One region of the Ruegeria sp. HKCCD6647-2 genome, then DNA from elsewhere that is predicted to be linked to it. Evidence: riboswitches for the same ligand, from Rfam matches in the RefSeq annotation. Region 1 holds a riboswitch; each other region holds the start of a gene.

Region 1 (4,036 bases):
CGCGAGCGGCGCTCTTCGCCGGGTTCCCATGGGCGGTCGTACTGGTGGCGCACGCGGGCACCGACAGCCTGCACCAGCAGGCGCATGGGTTTGCCCTGGACGGCGGCATAGCCTTTGACGCGCAGGATATTCAGTTCGTTGGCCAGACGTTCGATATTGGCGACCAGTTCCGCCGGGTCGGTCTGTTCCGGCAGCTCGACGATGATGCTTTCGAAATCGTCATGCTCGTGATCGTGGTGGCCGTCGTGATGCGAGGGACGGGCATCCATGTCATCCTCGGCTGCGGCTTCCAGACCCAGAACAACGCGTACGTCCACGACGCCTTCGGCCACTTCGACCACGGGCAAGGGGCGTGGGGCCTCGGCCGCGATGATCTCTTTGGCCTTGGCGACGCCTTCCGGGCCGGCCAGGTCGGGCTTGGTCAACAGAATGATGTCTGCACATGAGATCTGATCCTCGAACACCTCGGACAGGGGTGTTTCGTGGTCGATCGAGTCATCGGCCAGACGCTGCGCGTCCACCGCTTCGACATTTGGCGCAAAACGCCCAGCGGCGACGGCCTCGGCATCGGCCAGAGCGATCACGCCGTCGACGGTGATCTTGGACCGGATATCGGGCCAATCGAACGCCTTCAGCAGCGGTTTCGGCAGGGCGAGGCCGGAAGTTTCGATCAGGATGTGATCGGGGCGCGGCTCCAGTGCCATTAGTGCTTCGATGGTCGGAATGAAATCGTCAGCCACGGTGCAGCAGATGCAGCCATTGGCCAGTTCCATGATGTTTTCCGCCGGGCAATCCGGAATTGCGCAGGACTTCAGGATGTCACCATCGACGCCAACATCGCCGAACTCATTGACCACAACGGCCAGACGCTTGCCCTGCGGGTTCTGCATCAGGTGGCGCACAAGCGTGGTTTTGCCCGAGCCCAGAAAGCCGGTGATCACGGTGACGGGAAGTTTCTCAAGAGTGCTCATTCTCAGGCTCCAATCGGGGGGATGCGCGAGGCGCAGTTTTTGCGGAAATGCTCGGGGCGCTCGCGCCATTTGACCAGGCCGTCTTCGGTGGCCAGATACTTGGTCGCGCCGTCGACGATGACGTCGACATGATCGGTTTCGTTCAGGTTTTCATAGACGAAGGTCCAGCGATCCGGTCCACCGCGCAACACGATTGAGCATCCCTGATCGCAGTTCGACAGACACTCGACCGGTTTCAGGGTAATGCCCTCGGGCAGGTTGGCCCTTTCCAGCGCCTTGTGCAGAAGGGTGCCGGGCCGTTCCGCGTCGTCTTCAATCGGCAACCCACGGCGGCACGTAGTGCAGACCAGCAGCTCGACTGGCGCCGTCTCTGTCATGTCTCTCATCCCCCCAAATCCTCTTCGCGGGGGACGGGGTTTCATGCGGGCCACGTGTGCGACATGGGCCCGACACCGGAACACCCCGCCCGGTTTCAACTTCGGGTGCTGGCAGGTCTCCCGGCTTGCGGATGTCAGAACGGTTGTTCTGTCGGATGTCCCGCCTTCCCGGCCTTGCGGGCCAGTGGCTTTGGGCACCCTCTCCGGTCACGGTCGCGGGGGCGGCTGCGTTTGACGGATAACCGCTGACGCATTCCCTTTTCATCCAAAAATGGACACCAACGGATGCGACATGCGGCACCGGTGGGCGCCTTGTCAAGCGAGTCGCACACTTCTTGTGCCTCAGGGGGTGAAAAGCGACCTGCCGGCGTCGCTGGGCGGCATGACGTATTGTGACGGGCCATGGTGCCATGGATCGCAGAATGCGAACAGGGAGCACAATAATATGAAAGTGGGTTTCATCGGACTGGGAAATGTAGGCGGCAAGCTTTCGGGTTCATTGCTGCGCAACGGTATTGATCTGACCGTGCATGACCTGAACCCGGATTTGGTTGCGGAGTTTGTGGCCAAAGGCGCGAAGGCCGCGGAAGGACCGGCCCAGCTGATGCGCGACTGTGATGCGGTGATTACCTGCCTGCCATCGCCTGCGGCGTCGGACGCTGTCATGCAGGAGATGCTGCCCGAGGTCGGACCCGGCAAGATCTGGATGGAGATGTCCACCACCGACGAGGCCGAGGTGAAACGTCTGGGTGCAATGGTCATCGAACGTGGAGGTAAGGCGGTCGACTGTCCGGTCTCGGGGGGATGCCACAGGGCGGCAACTGGCAATATCTCGATTTTTGCAGGTTGTGATCGCGAAACGTTCGAACAGATATTGCCGTTTCTGACAACGATGGGGCGGCGTGTTCTGCATACCGGCGAACTGGGCTCGGCCTCGGTATTGAAGGTGCTGACCAACTATCTGGCCACGGCCAACCTGATCACGTGCGCCGAAGCGCTGGTTACGGCCAAGGCGGCCGGGATGGACTTGGGCACGACCTATGAGGCGATCAAGATTTCTTCGGGGACGTCGTTCGTCCACGAAACCGAAAGTCAGGTCATCCTGAATGGCTCGCGCGATATTTCTTTCACGATGGACCTTGTGAAAAAGGATATCGGCCTGTTTCAGGAAGTGGCCGACCGTGCCGGGGTTCCGTTGGAAATCAATCCGGTATTGATCAAGATATTCGAGGACGGAATCGCCCGTTTTGGGGAGCGTGAACTGTCCCCCAACATTATCAAACGTCTGGAAGAGGCCACAGGGCTGGACATCCGTGCGCCCGGCTTCCCACCGGAGATGTTGGACGACGAACCCGAAGAGCCCGGATACGAGGTTATCCCGCAGAACCGGGCGGCGGGATAACAGGACGACTTTGATCGGATGCCTGCCTAAACTGCGCTATCGAAGGTAGGCATACCAAAAAATACTGCTGATGCACCCTTGGCACACAATGCGTTACTTGGCGCTTGGCCCCAGACGTAATTGATCTGATTTCTGGATTTTCGGAAATCGGCGTACTCTGTGATTTAAGTCGTTTTATTGTCTGCGGATTTTTAGGGGTGGCATAAATGCGGGTTCTCTTCAAGCAAGCGTTGGTAATATTCTGGTTGCTGTGGTGGGCCTTCGCTTTTCTGACTGATTTCATTGGCGGTTTGGAACTGTTGGGCGTGACCTCGACACCGTGGTTTGACGGTCACAACTATCCGTTCCTGAAAAAGACGCTTGAACAATTCGGAGCGTCCACGGCCGTAGATGTCACTCTGTTTGTTGGCATTATTATCTGGCTGCTATTGTCGACCTTGTTGTTCGCCGTCGCGGCAATAACGCCCTACTCAAAAAAGGATCTGTGGCTCAAACGGGTCGACGCTGCGTTTATTGTCTCGCTGGGCCTGTGGCTTGCGTTCTTTCTGTCTGATCAAACAGTTATGAACTTTGATCTTGAAGAGAACCATATGGTTCAGGGGGGCTTTCAGCTTTTGTGTTACCTGACCATTTATCTGTTGCCCGATTGAATGCGCAGAGATCGGGGCGTGATCCGTGTTGAAACGGTTTCTTCGCTGCAAGGTTGTTCAGATTTGCGCACGGATAGTTCAGGGAGAAAGTGATCCGGGCCAAGCTCTCAGATGCAATTGCACTTGAAAGGAAAATGCGACTGGCAAAGCGGATATAGTAAACGGCCGGGGCGGGTGGCTGAGTGGATGGAGGCGAGTACCGGACCCGCTACCATTTTTCTAAGCCATTGGTAGGCCTGAATAATCGGGTGCGAGGTTGAGGTCTGTGTCGCACTTCGTGTCACACTTGTGACGCACCTAGTGGTGTTTTGTCAACGTGGCAGATCGCGTCAAGGCCAGTGACGGTGGGCACTTCTTCTCTCCTAGGACGGGCCACTAAGTCCGATGGGTTCGGCAGTGGCAATCCGGTCGCATAGGGGGTACGGGGGAAGTGCCCCCACCTTGGGTAATAGATGGGGGCTCGGAAAAATGTGTCGGGTTTTTGGGTCACGTTGCCTAGGCGATGTAAACTAGTGTCTTGAGGTCAAAGAGGTCCTCGGGAACGATCTTGTGCAAGCCTTCGGCGTAACGCGCGCGCACCCACTGACCATCTGAACGGAAGGTCCAGAAGACATTGCGGTACTCGCGGTGCTGGAC
Region 2 (4,036 bases), 140 kb from region 1:
GCGCTCATTTTTCACTGCATCCGTCTGAGACATCACCGGATGATCTTGCAGGAATTTGAACGTATCCGCCGCGCCGTTGCCAGTTTGATAGTCGAGCAGCACGAGGAATTCAGGGTTGGCAGCGGCTACCGCCTCCCACGAGGTGCGGCCCCAGCTTGTGTCCATGTCATGAGTGACGTTCTCGCCACCAGCGGCAGCAATCATCGCGTCGGGGATGGCGAACTTACCAGCAGTAAAGGGTGCGTCCGCCGGCCCGTCCAGCAGGAAGACACGCGGCTTGGGAAGATCGGCCGTCTGCGCCTCGATCGCGGCGAGTTCATCTTTCCAGCCGCTCACCAACGCCTCGGCCTTATCTTCGACATGCATGACCTTGCCCAGACGCAAAACATCATCGAACAGCAGGTTCATACTGGCTTCGGGGCGGTCCTTGTCCAGATGCACGCAGCTTTCGGACAGGATCATCGTCTTGATGCCAAACGGCTCAAGCGTGTCCGGGGTCACGTCGCCGCCGGGCTTCATGCCGTAATACCAGCCTGCAAAGAACAGGTCGGGTTCGACCGCCACGAGGTTTTCAACAGTTGGGTATTTCGGCGCAAGCTCTGGGATGTCACCGCGCAGCGTGTCGAATTCCGGGCTGGTCTTGTACCATCCGGTGATGCCGGTAAGGCCGACGATCTTGTCCTGCAGACCCAGTGCAAAGGCCATGTCGGTCATGTTCATGTCGTGCACGACCAGGCGTTCGGGTTGCGACTCAAACACAAGCGGCTCGCCGCAATTGTCGACGGTGACCTCATGCGCGGCAGCGCCGCCAGCCATGGCTGTCATCAGCGCCACAGACCAGATGTTCTTCATTTCAGAGTTTTCCTTTTCTTAAGTAGAAACAGTGGTTTTTCGGATATCCAATGCCGGGATCACGCGCCCTTCATGGTGAAAGCACAGGTAATCGACGCCGAATGTGTCGCGAACCCGTTCAGGGGTCAGCACTTCGGCGACCGGTCCAAAACCGGTCAGCCGTGCGGATTTCATCAACGCCACATGCGTGGCAAATTCCGGGATCATCACCAGATCGTGGACGATCATGACCACCGTTATGCCCAGTTCGGCAACCAGAGACAGCATGCGCCCCTTGGCGTCGGGATCGAGGTGGTTGGTGGGTTCGTCCAGAAACAGCAAGGACGGATTCTGAGCCAGCGCGCGGGCGATATGAGCTCTTTGACGTTCGCCTCCCGACAACACTGCCATGCGTTTGTCTGCCAATGCGCCGAGGCCCGTCAGGTCCAGAATTCTGGACAGCTCTGCTGCATGCTCCTCTGCTGAACGATCTGGCCAGATCGGAATCTGGCCCAAGGCGACGTAATCTCGCAAAAACAACCTGCCATCCGGAAGCTCCTGCTGGCTGACAACGGCGATCATGCGGGCCCGCTCTTTGGCGGGCATATGTTTGAGACTACGCCCATTGACCTGAACATCGCCCAAACCAATCTCAACGGTTCCGCACAACAGGTTCAGAAGAGTTGTCTTTCCTGCCCCATTTGGGCCGGCGATTGCCAGAATCGCACCCTCGTCCAGCTCGAACGAGGCGCCTTGCAGCAGCACGTCACCGTTGAGCGCATAGTATTCGAGATCACGCGCAGCCAGAAAGGTCGAGGTCGTCATGAGGGCTCCTCCAATCGGATCCGGGGCAAGCGAGAAAGAGTTTTTGAAAATAACGGGCGCGGTCGGTCCGTGGCGTTGGTCCACCCATCCACGCTGTCGCGATATTGGTGTGCAAACTCGGCCAGCGCTTCCACCTCTTGCGGCGTTTGAATGCTGCCGAAGAGGTATTGCGCTTTGTCGACAGCCTGAAACCCGACGGTCGTTGGCTGTGCGCAGCCCGCCATGCAAGCAACGGTGCGAACAGCAAATCCCTCAGGAAGCCTGCCAGTCAGCGCGTTTCGAATAGCGTCAACTGGCAATTCCCCGCCACAAGTCGAGCATATCAGAAGGAAATGATCAGGTGTCTCTGGCATTGCCCGCTCCGCTTGTTGCCAAGCGTGGACAGAAGGTGCCGTTCAGGTAAACACGTATCGAACGTGCCATCAAAGCCTCCTTCCAGGACGCCCCGCCCCGGGTTGGTTGAACATCTGATGGCAGGTCTCCTGACTTGCGGGTCGATGCTTGGCCATCCTTCCCGGTCTCAAGGACCAGTGGCTGTTTGGCGTCGCTCGCCGCTTACAGTTGCGGGGGCAGTCACGGAATTGGCGCCAAATGGCAGACCTCACCGTATTCCCTTTTCATCCCTTGGGTGGACCATCGGGAACCATCACGCGTTTGAGTGCCCGAGAACGCAGGTTGCGTCAATATGGAACTTTTGAAAACACGATTTGCTGGGTGGGAAGTAATCTGTGAACCGCCAGGCAGCTAATCGTACTGGTGCAACATTGGAAATAGGCGATTGGACCCCTGCGCCGATCTAAGAACCGACCGGCGCAGGGTTAGTTGTCATACGAAGCTGACGCCGCTGCTGATCATTGGCAATTCCGTCACCCGCGGACCGGTCGCGGCGATGGCGTTGGCCAGTGCCGGAGCGGACGGCGGGGTGCCGGGTTCACCAACTCCGGTGGGCATTTCGGCGGAAGGTACGATATGAACTTCGATTGCGCCGATATCGCCGATTCTCAACGGCTCGAAATCGGGAAAGTTGGACTGGTCTACGACACCATCCGTCAGGGTTATTTCGTCCCGCATCACATGACCGATACCATACCCGATGCCACCTTCCATCTGTGCCTTGATCACGTCCGGGTTGACTGCAAGTCCGCAGTCGATGGCGCAGGTTACCTTCTCGATCTTCACCCCGTCATCGGCGTTGCCGGATATTTCCACGACTTCGGCCGCGTAGCTGCCAAAGCTTTTGTGAACGGCAATGCCCTGGTTGCGTCCCTCGGGCGCGTTGCCCCAGTTGCCCTTTTCCGCCGCCAATTTTAGCACACCGGCCAATCGCTTCTGATCATTGCCGCTGCCTTCCAGCAGGGCCAGGCGGAACTCAACCGGATCGCGACCTGCGGCACGGGCGGCTTCGTCCATCATGGTCTCCATGACGTAGGCCGTGTGGGTATGTCCGACCGAGCGCCACCAGAGAACAGATGTGGCCTTTGCCACATCGCTTAGACCGATGAACTGCCCCGGGATTTGATAGGGGTTCTCGGTCACGCCTTCGACCGAGCTGTGGTCCACGCCGTTGTGCACGATCAGGCTTTCGAACGCGGTGCCTTTCATGATCGACTGGGCGGCGATGCGGTGATCCCAGCCGGCGATGTTTCCATTTGCGTCCAGACCCACACGCACTTTATGCGCCACGGCGGGGCGGTAGTACCCACCGGTGATGTCATCCTCACGCGACCAGACCAGTTTTACGGGTCGCGAGCGGTCGGTAATCGCAAAGGCAAGCGCGGCTTCGACCTGATAGTCCGCTGTTGGTGTTGCGCGCCGCCCAAATGAGCCGCCTGCGAACACCGTGTTGATACGGATCATTTCCATTGGCAACTGAAAGATCTCGGCAAGTGCGAAATGCGGTCCGGTCGGCATCTGGGCCCCGTCATGCAGGGTGATGCCGCCGTCTTCGTTGGCTTCGATGGTACAGGTCAACGGTTCCATCGGAGCGTGTGCCAGCAGGGGGAAATAGAAGGTCTGCTCGACGACATTGTCTGCACCGTCAATCAACGCTGCTGTGGTTGTTTGGTCCGCACCTGTAACGTTGTACTCGGGATCACTGTTAACCGCGGCCAATAGCTGTTCGCGGATTTCGCCCGAGTCGCGGTTCTCGGCATTGGAGAAATCCCAATCAACGGTTATTGCCTCGCGTGCCTGAAAAGCGGCCCAGGTGGTTTCGGCGTAAACGGCAACGCCTGCCTTGTTGGGCAGGACTGCGGAACGGATGTAACCTTTGATTTCTCTGGCCGCCCCCTCGTCAAACCCGGAAGCGAGGCCGCCCATGCACGGACTACGGGCGATGACGACAACCATCTGATCCGGCAGGTGCAGATCCATCGCGTAA
Region 3 (4,036 bases), on a different contig from region 1:
CGATGAGGATGCGATTGGCGTCTGGTCCATAAAGATCAGCCAGCCTCCAGACCGCGTTGGGCGGAACCATTTGATCGTCGGTGAATGCGAACAGATCAACCGGTCCTCCGGCCCGGGACCAATCCACCGCGGGCAGGCTGGAACCGGTCTCGGGCACATAGCTGGATGGTGATGTGCACCACTTGCGCCACTGCCAATACACTTGCGGCGGAAGATCCGAGCCGAAGCCAAGCGCCTTGCCGGGCAGATAGCCCAGCATATGCACGGCCAACGGCGCGTGGCCATACCAGAACAACCCGGCCAGCCCGCGATAGGGCCACGGGTGATCTGACAACGTGACCAAGCCCGAGCAAACGCAGATCATTCGGTCGATCATCTCGATATCCGGCTGCAAAGGACCGAGCATTCCACCGACCGAGTGGCCGATTGTCCAGTGTTGCGCGTTCGGAAACCGTCGTCGCATCTCGGCCCGGGCCGCGGGCATATCGACCAGTGCCCAATCTGCCATTGTGACTGTCGATTCCTTCAATCGGCCCGAAAGGGAATGGCCGAAATCCCGATAATCATATGTCAGACAGGCCATACCCCGTTCGGCTGCAAGCCACTGCGCGAAATGCCGATAATAATCCCTTGGCACCCCGGTCGCGCTGTTCAGCACAACAACGGTTTGCGGGTCGGAATGCGGTAAATACAAACGCCCCGACAGCATGGCCGGCCCCGAAGGGAACCGAATATCTTCGGCAATCACCGTATACCGAGCGTCCAACATCTGTTCTCCAGCCCTAACTGAACCGATCAGTTCACTCGCTCAATCGGCCCTATCCACCCCTCCGAGTCAAGGCCGGATTAAGGTGACCAAACGTCCACTTACCGCGCTGAAAAAGTCTCGCGAACCATTGAATGGCCAATCTGCTTGACTCGGCCACACTGCAACCGCTAGCGATGCGGTGATGGTTCCCGCGCCCTCTCACGATGGCCGGGATGAAAAGGGAACGCGGTGCGGTCCACCCCGGTTGATCCGGTTGGGACCAAGTCCGCGACTGCCCCCGCAACTGTAAGCGGAGAGCGATGCCGAAACACCACTGACCGAAAGGTTGGGAAGGTCGGCAAAGCAGCGACCCGCAAGTCAGGAGACCTGCCATCAGAACTTGAAACCGAAACTCGGGCGGGGTGTCCGGGCGGGATTTGGTCGCAGTTTGCAGCCTTTCCCGATCTCTCACCCTTCGTCCCACGCGCGGAGGGCGCAGCATGATCTGGAAGACCGAGACACATCAATTCACAGCTACCATTTGCCAGCGCACCGGCAAAACCTGCCCCGCGCTCGCCCGCATGGCGCGCGCCATGGTTCAAGCCGTTGCAGCAGCAGGGCATTCGACCACGAATGAGTTCGAAATCGAAGGCAGTTCGGACCTGACACACTGCCCGCAAGGATGTTCCGCCCGCTTTCGCGCGCGACCTGACCAGGTGAGAATTTATTGCGGCGCGGATCCCGAAACCAGTTCTGACAGGTTGGATGATTACGCCGAGCTGATGTTTGGAACAGAGCTGACGTCCCTGCCCTCTCAGGCGATCAGCAACCCGCCCTGCGCATTACTGGAAGCGGTAGCACTGGCGCCCAGCCATCCGGTGCAGGCGGAAGCCTTCGCAACGGCCTGACCTATTGCGAATAAGGTGCGCGGGCGGCTCCCACGGCCCAGCGCATCTGCCCGTCAGTTTCGACGGCACAGGGGCGAATTGCGCGTAGTCGGGACAGCGCCGCCTGGGGCGCTTCACCGTTTTCCACCATCAATCGCAGAACCACCATTCCGGATCGACCACACCCGCCACGACAATGCACCAGGACCCGACCTCCGTGCGACAAAGTCCTCAGCACGGTCTTGCTAACTACCGGCCATCGCTCGACTATTTCGGCTGGTGGTGATCCGAAATCCTCGATGGGCAGATGAACCCACCGGACCCCATTGCTTTTGACGTCCTGGCCAAAACTTCCAGCTCCTCCTTGCGTCAACTCGGCCGCAGAGGTCATAGAGATTACGATGTCCGGCGCCCAGTTTCTGAGCGTGTCCAGATCGGCGGCGTAGTCTCCACCGCGCCCCGGAAGGGGTGACAATGCCAACGTGCCGCCGCCAAGCGGCAAGTCGTAGATTTCAAACTGAGCCATCGGGTTTCCAATTTCACCTTGCCGGCAGGTTCTATCCCGACCCGGCGACTTTCAAAACAAATTTCGTTCCGCCCTGCGGTGGACGCGGAGGTCGGGGCGCTCTACGCTGCGGCGTAACTCGAATCCGCCAGAGCAGACATGACCGACACGCCCAGCCCCGCCTATCAGGTTCTCGCCCGCAAGTATCGCCCGGAAACCTTTGCAGACCTGGTTGGCCAGGATGCCATGGTGCGCACGCTCAAAAACGCGTTCGAGGCGGACCGGATCGCGCAGGCCTTCGTCATGACCGGCATTCGCGGGACCGGTAAGACAACGACCGCCCGCATCATTGCGAAAGGCATGAACTGCATCGGTCCTGACGGAAATGGCGGCCCCACGACCGAACCCTGCGGAAAATGCGAACACTGCGTAGCGATCATGGCAGGCCGCCATGTCGACGTGATGGAGATGGACGCTGCCAGTCGCACCGGTGTCAACGACATCCGCGAGATCATCGACAGCGTCCGCTACCGCGCGGCTTCAGCCCGCTACAAAATCTATATCATCGACGAGGTTCACATGCTGTCGACCAGCGCGTTCAACGCGCTGCTCAAGACGCTGGAAGAACCGCCCGAGCATGTGAAGTTCATCTTCGCCACAACCGAGATTCGCAAGGTTCCGGTGACGGTTCTGTCCCGGTGCCAGCGATTTGATCTGCGCCGGATCGAACCCGAAGACATGATCGGCCTTTTGCGTAAGATCGCGGATTCAGAAGGTGCGCAGATTGCCGAGGACGCGCTGGCCCTGATCACCCGCGCTGCGGAAGGGTCCGCACGCGACGCAACCTCACTGCTGGATCAGGCCATTTCCCATGGAGCAGGAGAAACCAGCGCCGATCAGGTCCGCGCCATGCTGGGGCTTGCCGATCGGGGCCGGGTATTGGACTTGATGGACATGATCCTGCGTGGGGATGCGGCGGGCGCCCTGACCGAGTTGGGCGCTCAATATGCCGAAGGTGCGGATCCGTTGGCCGTTCTGCGCGATCTGGCCGAGATCACCCACTGGGTGTCGGTCGTCAAGATCACACCCGACGCTGCCGAAGACCCGACGGTTTCTCCCGATGAACGCGCGCGTGGCCAGCAGATGGCAGAGGCCCTGCCGATGCGTGTCCTCACGCGGATGTGGCAGATGCTGCTGAAGGCACTGGAAGAAGTCTCCGCCGCGCCAAACGCCATGATGGCCGCGGAAATGGCAGTTATCCGCCTGACCCATGTCGCGGATTTGCCAAGTCCGCAGGAACTGCTGAAACGCCTGCAAGACGTGCCTCCGCCGCCCATTGGTGGGCCCGGCGGCGGTGTTTCCGCACCGGGGAATACCGCGCCTGTGACCCAACACACGGGGCAACCTGCCTATGCTGCATCTACGACCGGAAACAGCGGAGGACCCACGGCAGCTCTGGCACAGGACGTTCAGGCCGCGCTGGCACGCTATCCCACATTCGATCATGTGGTCGAACTGATCCGCGCGAACCGGGATGGGGTCTTGCTTGAAGAAGTCAAAAGCTATCTCCGGCTGGTGGCTTATCAACCGGGCCGGATCGAGTTCCAACCCACCGAACGCGCCTCGGCCAATCTGGCTCAACGGCTCGGAACCGCGCTGCAAAGGTGGACCGGGAATAGATGGGCCGTGACCGTTGTGAACGAAGGCGGCGGCGAGACGATCTATGAGAAAGAGAACGCCGCCGAAGAAGCGCTGAAGAGCGAAGCCAAAGAGCATCCACTTGTGCAGGCCGTATTCGCTCAGTTCCCGAACGCCAAGATCACCAAAATCGAAACGCCCGAGCAACGCGCCGCCAAAGTCGAGACCGAAGCGCTGCCCGAGGTCGAAGACGAGTGG

What was found. A riboswitch is a leader RNA that binds a small molecule or an ion and turns the genes downstream of it on or off. The one in region 1 is predicted to bind cobalamin.
Region 2: another riboswitch for cobalamin. It lies ahead of AC2TDJ_RS12835 (DUF1636 family protein); the one in region 1 lies ahead of AC2TDJ_RS12205 (DUF1636 family protein).
Region 3: another riboswitch for cobalamin. It lies ahead of AC2TDJ_RS08485 (hypothetical protein); the one in region 1 lies ahead of AC2TDJ_RS12205 (DUF1636 family protein).

The regions. Positions count from the first base shown of each region.
Region 1 covers NZ_JBWVBD010000004.1:150,348-154,383, reverse strand. The annotation lists gene cobW (cobalamin biosynthesis protein CobW) at 1-971, opposite strand, end outside; gene AC2TDJ_RS12205 (DUF1636 family protein) at 974-1,348, opposite strand; cobalamin riboswitch at 1,442-1,646, opposite strand; gene AC2TDJ_RS12200 (NAD(P)-dependent oxidoreductase) at 1,731-2,750, shown strand; gene AC2TDJ_RS12195 (hypothetical protein) at 2,957-3,400, shown strand; gene AC2TDJ_RS12190 (DEAD/DEAH box helicase) at 3,896-4,036, opposite strand, start outside.
Region 2 covers NZ_JBWVBD010000004.1:290,569-294,604, reverse strand. The annotation lists gene AC2TDJ_RS12845 (ABC transporter substrate-binding protein) at 1-852, opposite strand, end outside; gene AC2TDJ_RS12840 (ABC transporter ATP-binding protein) at 871-1,656, opposite strand; gene AC2TDJ_RS12835 (DUF1636 family protein) at 1,653-2,009, opposite strand; cobalamin riboswitch at 2,112-2,319, opposite strand; gene AC2TDJ_RS12830 (xanthine dehydrogenase family protein molybdopterin-binding subunit) at 2,482-4,036, opposite strand, start outside.
Region 3 covers NZ_JBWVBD010000002.1:505,820-509,855, forward strand. The annotation lists gene AC2TDJ_RS08480 (alpha/beta hydrolase family protein) at 1-769, opposite strand, end outside; cobalamin riboswitch at 935-1,157, shown strand; gene AC2TDJ_RS08485 (hypothetical protein) at 1,249-1,656, shown strand; gene AC2TDJ_RS08490 (protein-tyrosine phosphatase family protein) at 1,658-2,161, opposite strand; gene AC2TDJ_RS08495 (DNA polymerase III subunit gamma/tau) at 2,300-4,036, shown strand, end outside.